Regions from separate parts of the Janthinobacterium sp. RA13 genome, predicted to be linked through region 2. Evidence: predicted binding sites of a transcription regulator. Region 2 holds the regulator's gene; the other holds the start of a gene.
What was found. Region 2 encodes FNR, which switches genes on or off when oxygen is low (the NO sensors DNR and NnrR bind a similar motif). Its sites were predicted from a motif close to TTGATNNNNATCAA; they were not measured.
Positions count from the first base shown of each region.

Region 1 (5,134 bases), 2.0 Mb from region 2:
TTGACAACGTCAACAAATACTATGGCGACTATCACGCCTTGCGCGGCATCAATGAACACGTGGCCAAGGGCGAGGTGCTGGTCGTGTGCGGGCCGTCCGGTTCCGGCAAGTCGACCCTGATCCGCACCATCAACCGCCTGGAGGCGATCGCTTCGGGCCGCATCACGGTGGCCGGCCAGGACATCCACGCGCCGGGGCTGGACGTGAATGCCTTCCGCTCGCACATCGGTTTTGTGTTCCAGCAATTCAACCTGTTTCCGCATTTGTCCGTGCTGGACAATTGCGCGCTGGCGCCGCAGCGCTTGCGCGGCCTGACCCGGCGCGAGGCGGAAGAGCGGGCGCTGGCGCTGCTGGACCGGGTGGGGCTGGCGCACAAGGCGCATGCCATGCCGGCGGCCCTGTCGGGCGGCCAGCAGCAGCGCGTGGCGATTGCCCGCGCGCTGGCCATGCAACCGCCGCTGATGCTGTTCGACGAGCCGACCAGCGCGCTGGATCCGGAAATGGTGGGCGAGGTGCTGCAAGTGATGCGCGACCTGGCGCAGGGCGGCATGACGATGGTGTGCGTGACGCATGAAATGGGCTTTGCGCGCGAAGTGGCGGACCGCGTCTGGTTCATGGACCACGGGCAAGTGCTGGAACGGGCCACGCCCGAGGATTTCTTTACGCGGCCGCAACATGCGCGCGCACAACAATTCCTGTCCGATATCCGCAGCCCGTTCAGCGCGGCCGCATGATTGGCGGCTGTGTGCGCAAGCGAACGGTATTTCGCCGGCGGCAGGCGCACGCTAGCCAGGCAAGCGGCGCATGGTGCGCCAGCAGCCGATCAGGAGGGCCGTATCATGTCACGCATCATCGCAGGTCATTTTCAGTTGCAGGAACAGATCGACGCCGCGCGCGCGGCCCTGAACCAGGCGGGCTTTCCCGACAGCCGCATCAGCGCCTTCTTTGTCAACCAGCCGGGCCAGCACGACTTGCACGCGCTCGGCGGTGACCGCGACATGTCGCCGGGAGCGAAAGAGACGCCAGAGGGTGTGGTCGAGGGTGTGGCTGTCGGGGCCGCCGTCGGTGCGGGCATCGGCGCGGCCACGACCCTGGCGACGGGGCCGCTGGGCCCGGTGGTGGGGGCGCTCGTGGGCGCGCACGTGGGCTCGCTCTACAGTTTCAACAAGATGAAGGACGCGGGCGAGCCGGAAGCAAATGGCGAGGGGAACGCCGAAAACCGCCGCCAGCCACGCCATCCCGGCATGCTGATCGCCGTCGCGCTGGGCGGCCCCGACGAGCGCGAACGGGCGCTCGAGGCGTTGCACCGGCTGGGCGCCGAGCATATCGAGGAAGCGGAAGGCACGATCGCCAATGGCGACTGGCATGATTTCGACCCGCTCAGCATTCCCGTGCTGGTGGCGTGAATTCATAAATTCCGAGCTGCATGAAATTTAGGTATGATCCTTGTTAGTATTAGTAATTATTGGTAAATAATGCCGACAGGGATAGTTTCCGCGCGCCCATAGTGACACTGGACCAAGGTGACTGCCCGTAGTACTTGCCTCGCATGCTAACGAGTATGGATAGGAGGGCGCGTCATGACACAGGCATGGTTCATTCTGACACGGGCCGATGGGCGCGACATCTGCGCGCCCTCGCCGGCACAGCTGGCCGATGCGCTGGCCGAGGTCTACCGCGGCGGCGGCGCCACGCCCGATGGCAGCCCGGCCGCCGTCCTGTTGCGTTTCGGCTACGACGACGGCTTGATGTATCAGGTCGAGGTCGCTAGCGGAGGCGAAGTCACTTTCGAGGAATGGTCGGACCGCGATTGTGAAATCGCCCTGGCCACGCCGCGCCACATGTCGGCCCTGCCGCAGGACGACGCGCTGCAGCTATGGCAGTGGCTGGCGCAGCGCCAGGTGGCGAAGATCCGCAGCCAGCCCTGGCAGGGCGGCTAACCCTGCCGTTTTTCCAAAGGTCTAGTGCGCCATCAGCACGGGGATCGTCATGCTTTGCAGAATCGTGCGCGTGACGCCGCCGAGGATGGTTTCGCGCAGGCGCGAATGGCCATACGCTCCCATCACCAGCAAATCGGCCGACAGGTCGGCCGCCTGCGACAGCAGCGCTTCGCCGATGTCGCCGCGCCGCACGCCACCGCCATCGAGCAAATGCAGCCGCGCTTCCACGCCGTGGCGCGCCAGGTACTGCGTCAGTTCGGCGCCCGGTTGTTCGCCGTGCTCGGCGGCATGCACCTGGGCGTCGAAGATGGCCACGTGGACTTGCCCGGCGCGCTGCAGCAGGGGCAGGGCGGCGCTCACGGCGCGGCTTGCTTCCTTGCTGGCGTTCCAGGAAATGAGCACATTGCGCGCGGCTGCCGGCGGCGCCAGCAGGGGCAGCGGCGGCGCATACGGCACGATCAGCACGGGGCGGCCCGAATGCAGCAGCACATAGGCGGGGAAGTCGCGCATCACGGACGGCGATTTATCCTTGGCATTGTATTGGCTGATGACGACCAGGTCCGCATAGCGGGCCAGCAGGCTGATGCCGCCCGCCGCCTCGTCGTCGAGCACGCGCTGCTCGAACGAGGCGACGCCGGCCGCGCGCACCTGTTGCTCGAAACCGTCGAGGGCGCGCGTCGCCCGTTCCCTCAGGAAATTCAAATGCAAGCTCAGGTTCGGGTCGGCATCGAGGTCGGGCTGGTTCTGGTACAGCAGCCGCGACACGCCCGTTAGCGCCACGCCCGTCAGGTGGCCGCCGCAAGCCTGGGCGATGCTGGCGGCCGCGTCGATGCGGGCGGCGCGCCCCGCGCTGTCGTCGATGTGGAGCAATACGGTTTTATATGTCATGGCCTGTCCTCTCGCTGTGCGGTAGCGGTCATTCTGGCACAGTCCGGGGTGCCGGCCGCGCACGACTGCATCAGCCTGAGCACTTGATTTGGCGCAAGGCTGCCAATAAAAACTGCTCCTACACTTGATGCCACGCAGAACAACCATAACAAGCGGGGAGAGACAGTCATGAAGGAACAAAAGGTAGCGCTGGTCACGGGTGGCATGGGCGGCCTGGGCACGGCCTTGTGCCGCCGCCTGCATGGGGCGGGCTTTGCCGTCGTGGCGGCGCATACGCCGGGCAATGCGCGGGTGGCAAACTGGCTCGAAGAGCAGCAGGCGCAGCAGTATTATTTTCATCCGCTGTCCCTTGATGTGACGGATTTCGCCGCCTGCAGCGAGGCCGTGTCCAGCGTGCTGGCGCAGTTCGGCAGGGTCGACGTGCTGGTCAACAACGCCGGCATCACGCGCGACCAGAGCATGCGCAAGATGGAATTGCCGCACTGGGCCGAGGTCATGCGCACCAATCTCGACAGCCTGTTCAACATGAGCAAGCAGGTGCTCGAACCCATGCTGGCCAAGCGCTGGGGCCGCATCATCAATATCTCGTCCGTCAACGGCCAGAAGGGCGCGTTTGGCCAGTGCAACTATGCGGCTGCGAAGGCGGGCGTGCATGGCTTCAGCAAGGCGCTGGCGCTGGAAGTGGCGCGCCATGGCATCACCGTCAACACGGTCTCGCCCGGCTACCTGCGCACGCAGATGGTGACGGCCGTGCCGGCCGATATCCTGGAAACAAAAATCCTGCCGCAAATTCCCTTGGGCCGTCTGGGCGAGCCGGACGAGGTGGCGGCCCTGGTCGCTTACCTGGCGTCCGACGAGGCGGCATTCGTCACGGGCGCGAACATCGCCATCAATGGCGGGCAGCATATGAGTTAAGCAAGCGTGCCGCTTGCATAGAGGCAATGGCAGTAGAGGAGACCCGTCCACCCAGCCGGCGCACAGATGCTGGCGCAGGACGGAAGGCAATGGCAGTCACGCTGGAAAACACGGGGCAGGGCAGCGATGCCTTGCCCTTTGTTGTTGCGCCGCCGTTATGCTCTCCTCACGGCACCGGGCGCCGGACTTTTTCCAGCCGCGTCTGGCAATCGATGCACAGCCGCGCTTCGGGACGCGCGTTCAGGCGCGACAGGCCGATGGCTTCGCCGCAGTTGTCGCACAGGCCATAGCTGCCATCGGTAAACCTGGCCAGCGCATGCTTGATGATGGCCAGCTGGGCCAGGTTGTGCTCGGCCGCTTCGCTGACGAGGGCGTTCAAGGTGCGCACGCTGGCGTTGTCGGCCGGCGAGGCTTCGACTTCATTGAGCAGCGAGGCGCGCGCATCCGCTTCGGCCGCTTCGTTCTCGATCTGTTCCAGCAACGCCAGCTTGCGTTGCTCCAGCACGCCCTGCAGGCGCTGCAGCTGGTCTTGCGGCAATCCATTCATGGCTGTCCCCGATAGGCGTCTGTCCTATATGGTAGTCCAGGATGGGCGACTCTGCTTGCGCTACTACCCGCGCCGCGTTTGACGCGGCGCAGGCGGGCAGGGGCCGTTCTATGCTGGTTCTTTGAGGCAGTTGACCATCCAGGCGACGCCGAACTGGTCTTTCAGCATGCCGAAGCGCTTGGCCCAGAACGTTTCCTCCAAGGGCATCTGAATGTTGCCGTCACGCGCCAGCGCGTCGAAGACCCGTTCCGCCTCTTCCGGCGTATCGACGGTCAGGCAGATCGAGCTGCCGTGCATGCCCTTGGCGCCATCTTCGCTGCAGCCGCCGTCCGAGCCCATCAGCATGGTCGGTCCCAGCTGCACCGAGCCGTGCATGATCTTGTCATACCAGTCTTCCTTGACTTGCTCCTGCATCGGCGTGCCGCGATACGGCATCAGGCACAGGTCGGTGCCATGCAGGTGCTGGCGGTAGTATTCCAGCGCTTGCGCGCAGTTTCCATCGAATTGCAAATACGGTTCGATACGCATGTTGGTCTCCTCTGGTCGTCCCGCAGGCACGATTGCCCGGCGGGGACGTCCCAGTATAGGCGCTCGCCGGCCGATTTCAATCAGTCCGGCGCCATCTCTTGCAGCCGCTCACGCACCTTGCCCAGGGTGCCCAGGATGCGTTCGGGATTGCCTGCAAGCACGGCGCTGCCCAAGTGCAACAAGCTCGTCGCCAGGCTGATCCAGTGCCGCACGTCGTCGTTGCGGGCGATGCGCAGGCGCACCGTGTCGAGCAGGCCGCTGAGCTGGCGCTGCGCCGTGTCCAGGCCGGCCACCGTGTGCCCGGCGGCATCGGCGT
Region 1 covers NZ_JQNP01000001.1:6,218,477-6,223,610, forward strand. The annotation lists gene FG13_RS27640 (amino acid ABC transporter ATP-binding protein) at 1-734, shown strand, start outside; gene FG13_RS27645 (glycine zipper domain-containing protein) at 840-1,406, shown strand; gene FG13_RS27650 (hypothetical protein) at 1,581-1,940, shown strand; gene FG13_RS27655 (universal stress protein) at 1,962-2,828, opposite strand; gene phbB (acetoacetyl-CoA reductase) at 2,997-3,743, shown strand; gene FG13_RS27665 (TraR/DksA family transcriptional regulator) at 3,910-4,290, opposite strand; gene FG13_RS27670 (VOC family protein) at 4,399-4,818, opposite strand; gene FG13_RS27675 (hypothetical protein) at 4,899-5,134, opposite strand, start outside.
Region 1: a site for FNR is predicted at 2,912-2,925, ahead of FG13_RS27655 (universal stress protein). Genes of this name have one in related genera too.

Region 2 (5,134 bases):
AGTATGAATGCATCGGCTGCGCCGCCTGCGTCGATGCCTGCAACAGCGTGATGGACAAGGTCGAGCGGCCGCGTGGCCTGATACGCTACAGCACCGACCATGCGATGGAAAACAACTTCAATTCGAAGCAGATACGCCAGCGCGCCATGCGCCCGCGCGTCCTGATCTACACTTCCATCCTGGCCCTGATCATCATCGCCGTATGTACCTCGCTGGCCCTGCGCACACCCCTGAAAATGGATGTGATCCGCGACCGCGGTTCGATGGGACGCGAAGTGGAAGACGGCATGATCGAAAACGTCTACCGCCTGCAGATCATGAACACGTCCGAGCAAAGCCAGCATTTCAAGATCAGCGCTTCCGGCTTGCCGGGCCTGACCTTGCTGACGCGCGAAGAAGTGACCTTGCAGCCGACGGAAACGCTGGGCTGGCCGATCCGCCTGCGCGTGCCGCACGGCGTCGGCGAGAAGGGGTCGAACAAGATTGCGATCGAATTGCAATCGCTGGACAACCCCTCGCTGCATGTGCGTGAAAGCGCGGTATTCATCGTGCCGCGTTAAAGCAGGAAGGCCGGTCCCCGCATGGGGACTGGCCGTTTACACAGGAGAATCACCATGTCCGACAGTCTGAAACTGCAAGCCCCCGCCGATCCCTGGTACAAGCATCGCTGGCCATGGCTGCTGATGATCGGTCCCGGCCTGTCCGTGGTCGTCGGCAGCTTCATGGGCTATATCGCGTTTACGCAACCCGATGCGCTGGTGGTGGGCGACTATTACAAGCAGGGCAAGGCGATCAACCAGGATTTGAAGCGCGACACGATCGCCAGCGACCTGGCGATGGCTACCAGTTTGTCCTACGACGTGGCGTCAGCGCGCCTCAGTGGTTCCGTGCACAGCTTCGGCAAAGCTTACCAGGGTCCGCTGCAGCTGCACCTGGCGCATGCGACGCTGCCGGAAAAGGACATCAAGCTGCTGGTGCGGCCCGATGCGGCCGGCAATTTCTCGGTGGCGCTGCCGATGCTCGAGCGCAGCCGCTGGCAAGTGCTGGTGGAAAACGACAAGCGCGAGTGGCGCCTGTCCGGCATCTGGACCTGGCCGCTGCAACGCAGCATCGCGCTGCACGCCGACGAGGAACTGTAAGCCTTATTTGCAGACGTCGGTACCGGCCGTGATGGCCTTCAGTTTTGCCGGCTGCAAGATTTCAATTTCTCGGTTCGAGACGCGCAGCCAGCCTTCCTTCTTGAATTTCGACAATAAACGGCTGACGCTTTCGATGGTCAGGCCCAGGTAGTTGCCGATTTCCTCGCGCGACATGCGCAGCTGGAATTTGCTGCTCGAATAGCCGCGCGCTTCGTAGCGCGACGCCAGGTTGACGATAAAGGCGGCAAAACGCTGCGTCGCCTGCATATTGCCCAGCAACAGCATGACGCTTTGCTCGCGCGTGATTTCCTGGCTCATCATGCGGTGGAAATGGCGCAGCAGGGTCGGCATATTGCCCAGCAATTGTTCCAGGCTGGAAAACGGGATTTCACACACTTCGCTGTCTTCCAGCGCCACCGCATTACAGTGGTGGCGGTCGGCGCTGATGGCGTCCATGCCCAGCAGTTCGCCGGCCATCTGGAAACCCGTCACCTGCTCTTCGCCGCCCGGATTGATCTGGTACGTCTTGAAGTGCCCCAGGCGGATCGCGTACAGGTTCTGGAACGAGTCGCCGATGCGGAACAGCGAGGCGCCGCGCACGATTTTGCGGCGGCGGCCGATGATCTGGTCCAGCCTGTCCATGTCGCCCATATCGAGGCCCATCGGCAGGCACAATTGATGCATGCTGCAGGTCGAGCATCGCGCACGCAACGCTTCCACGTTCACTGTAGGCAAGGTTGGAGTGAGTAGCGCTTCAGTCATGTCGGTACCTTTTAGAAAATGCAACAACAAGTTTACTGCATACAGGGTTGCCGTGTGCCAATTTCACGGCAATTTCGCTGAATAAACGACGTTCCGACTTTAATTATATGGCAACATCGTCAAAAGCCCATGCGGGGAGGGCAATTTGCGCGGCGCCGCTTGCCAAGCTGGGGTATTGATAGGAAAATTCCTGACAGCATTATCTGCCGCCTGTGCCGCCCGGTACTGAAAAGGAAATCATGAAGCCTCTCGGCATCAAAGCAAAAGTCGCGCTGGCCACCAGCCTGACCTCGATCGCCATGATCGCGCTGGTCACCATGATCCAGGTGCAGCACATGCGCGACGATTTCACTAAAGTACTGCTGAGCCAGCAGTCATCCCTGATCAGCCGCACCGCTGCCGAGCTCGACGACAAGCTGGGCATGCTGCTGCAGATCGTCACCCTGACGGCCCGGCAGCAGCCGCCGGAACTGATCGCCCGGCCCGCCCAATTGCGCGAATACTATTCGCGCCGCTCGATGCTGGTGCTGTTCGACGACGTGCTGGTGCTCGACGCGCAAGGCGCCGTCGTGGCCGACATGCCGGAAGTGCCGGGGCGCGCCGGCATCAATGTTGCCGAGCGCGAGTATTTCCAGACCGTCCTGCGCACGCGCCAGCCCATGATCACCGAGCCGATGCTCGGTAAATCGAGCGGCATGCCCATCGTGCAGATGGTGGCGCCCGTGCTCACCGCCGATGGCCAGGTGGCCGGCGTGGTGATCGGCGTGCTGCGCCTGTACAAGGACAACCTGCTGGGGCGTTTGCGCTCGGAAAAGGTCGGCAAGAGCGGCTATTACTTCATCCTCACGCGCGGCGCCGTGCCGCGCTACGTGCTGCACCCCGATACCAGCCGCTTGCTGCAGCCGCGCCAGCCGAACGCCAATCTGACGACGACCCAGCTGCTGAAGGAAGATGGCGAAGGCAGCATGGTCAGCACCAACAGCCGCGGCATCACGGCCGTCAACAGTTTCAAGCGCCTGAAATCGGTGAACTGGCTGCTGGCCAGCTCGCTGCCCGTCGACGATGCCTTCGAACCGTTCGATGGCGTGCTGTACCGGCTGGTGCTGTGGAGCATCCTCGCCTCGCTGCTGGCCGCCTTTGTTCTGGGCTGGGTCACCGTGCGCCTGCTGTCGCCGCTGGTGCGCCTGCGCGACACCCTGCTGGCCCTGCGCAACAGCGGCAGCCGTTTTACCCCCGTGCCGGTGCAGCAGCGCGACGAGATCGGCGAACTGACGGAAGCGTTCAACGGTCTGATGAGCGAACGCGACCGCCTGCAGCAGGAACTCGAAGCGCGCGCGGCGGAGCTGGAGCAGGAACGCGACCGGGCCGAGGCGGCCAACCGCGCGAAGAGCGATTTCGTGGCCAACATGAGCCATGAAATCCGCACGCCCCTCAATGCCGTGCTGGGCATGGTGTATTTGCTGGGCAATACCAGACTCGACACGGAACAGCGCAAGTATCTGACCATGGTCAGAGTGGCGGGCCAGTCGCTGCTGGGCATCCTCAACGACGTGCTCGACTATTCGAAGATCGAGGCGCGCCGCATGGAATTGTCGCCCGTCGAATTCGACCTCGACGAAGTCATGAATACCCTGGCCACGACGATGACGATGAATGCGGGCGAAAAGGAGCTGGAACTGGCCATCGCCGTCGAACCCGACGTGCCGCGGCGCCTCGTGGGCGACGCCCAGCGCCTGCAGCAAATTCTCGTCAATCTGGCCGGCAACGCCATCAAGTTTACCGAGAGCGGCGAAGTGGTGGTGGCCGTCAGCCTGGCCGAGAGCAAGAGCGAGAGCGGCCGCGCCTGGCTGCGCTTCGAAGTGCGCGACACGGGCATCGGCATGACGGAACTGCAGCAACAGCAGCTGTTCGCCGCGTTTTCGCAGGGTGACCAGAGCATCACGCGGCGCTTCGGCGGCACGGGCCTGGGCCTGGCCATCAGCAAGCAGCTGATCCACATGATGGGCGGCGATATCGCCGTCGCCAGCAGCGAAGGCAAGGGCAGCCGCTTCTGGTTCAGCGTGCCCTTCGAGATGCTGGCGCAACCGGCGGAAACGCGGCGCACGCCGGCTCTGGGACAGCTGCGCCTGCTGGTGGCCGACGACAACCGCACCACGCGCGAACTGATCGTCAAGCTGATCGAGGCGTGGGGCTGGCTGGCCGACGAAGTGGACTCCGGCTTTGCCGCCATCGAACTGTACCGCGAACGGCTGGCGCAGCAGCAACCGTACGACGTGGTGCTGGCCGACTGGCACATGCCCGTCATGGACGGTCTGGCCACGGCCAAGGCCATACGCCAGGCGGCCAGCGGCCAGCGCCAGCCCATCGTGGTGATGGTCAACGCCTTCGCCCGCAACCACCTGGAGGAAATCTCCAGCGCGGCCGAGGCCGACGTCGTGCTGATGAAGCCGATCACGGGATCGAGCCTGTTCGATGCCCTGCACCAGGCGCTGATCGCCAAGGACGACGGCGGCGAACAGCGCATCTTGCACCAGCCGCTGGGCACGGAATTGGCTGGCGTGCATTTCCTGCTGGTGGAAGACAATCATTTGAACCAGGCCGTGGCGCGCGGCATCCTCGAACACATGGGCGCCACCCTGGACGTGGTGGGCGACGGCTTGCAAGCCGTGGAACGGCTGCGCACGGAAGCGCTGCGCTACGACATCGTGCTGATGGACATGCAGATGCCCGTCATGGACGGTTTCAGCGCCACCCACATCATCCGCACGGAACTGCGCTTGGGCCTGCCCGTGATCGCCATGACGGCCGGCGTGCTGGCGTCCGAGCGCGAGCGCTGCATGACGGCCGGCATCAGCGATTTCATCGCCAAGCCCGTCGTGGTGGAAGAGATGATGGAAGTCATCCTGCGCCACCTGCCCAAGCGCCCGCAAGTGCAAACGGCCGAGCCGGCACGCGTCGCCGATGAGGAAGTGTTTTCCATGGCGCCGCTGATGCGCGTGATGGGGCGCGACGCGAAGGGGCGCGGCGTGCTGCGGCGCATGGTCGAAGACGCGCTGAACAAGGGCATGACGCCCGTGCGCGACGCCGAAACGGCGTTGCAGGCTGGCCGCCACAGCGACGTGGCGCGCATCCTGCACAGCGTGCGCGGCTCCGTCGGCACCCTGGGCACGAAACGCCTGATCCGCGCCGCGTTCGCCACCGAGGAAGCCATCGATGCGGGCCGCCTTGATGAG
Region 2 covers NZ_JQNP01000001.1:4,248,634-4,253,767, forward strand. The annotation lists gene ccoG (cytochrome c oxidase accessory protein CcoG) at 1-560, shown strand, start outside; gene FG13_RS18745 (FixH family protein) at 615-1,139, shown strand; gene fnr (fumarate/nitrate reduction transcriptional regulator Fnr) at 1,143-1,901, opposite strand; gene FG13_RS18755 (response regulator) at 2,141-5,134, shown strand, end outside.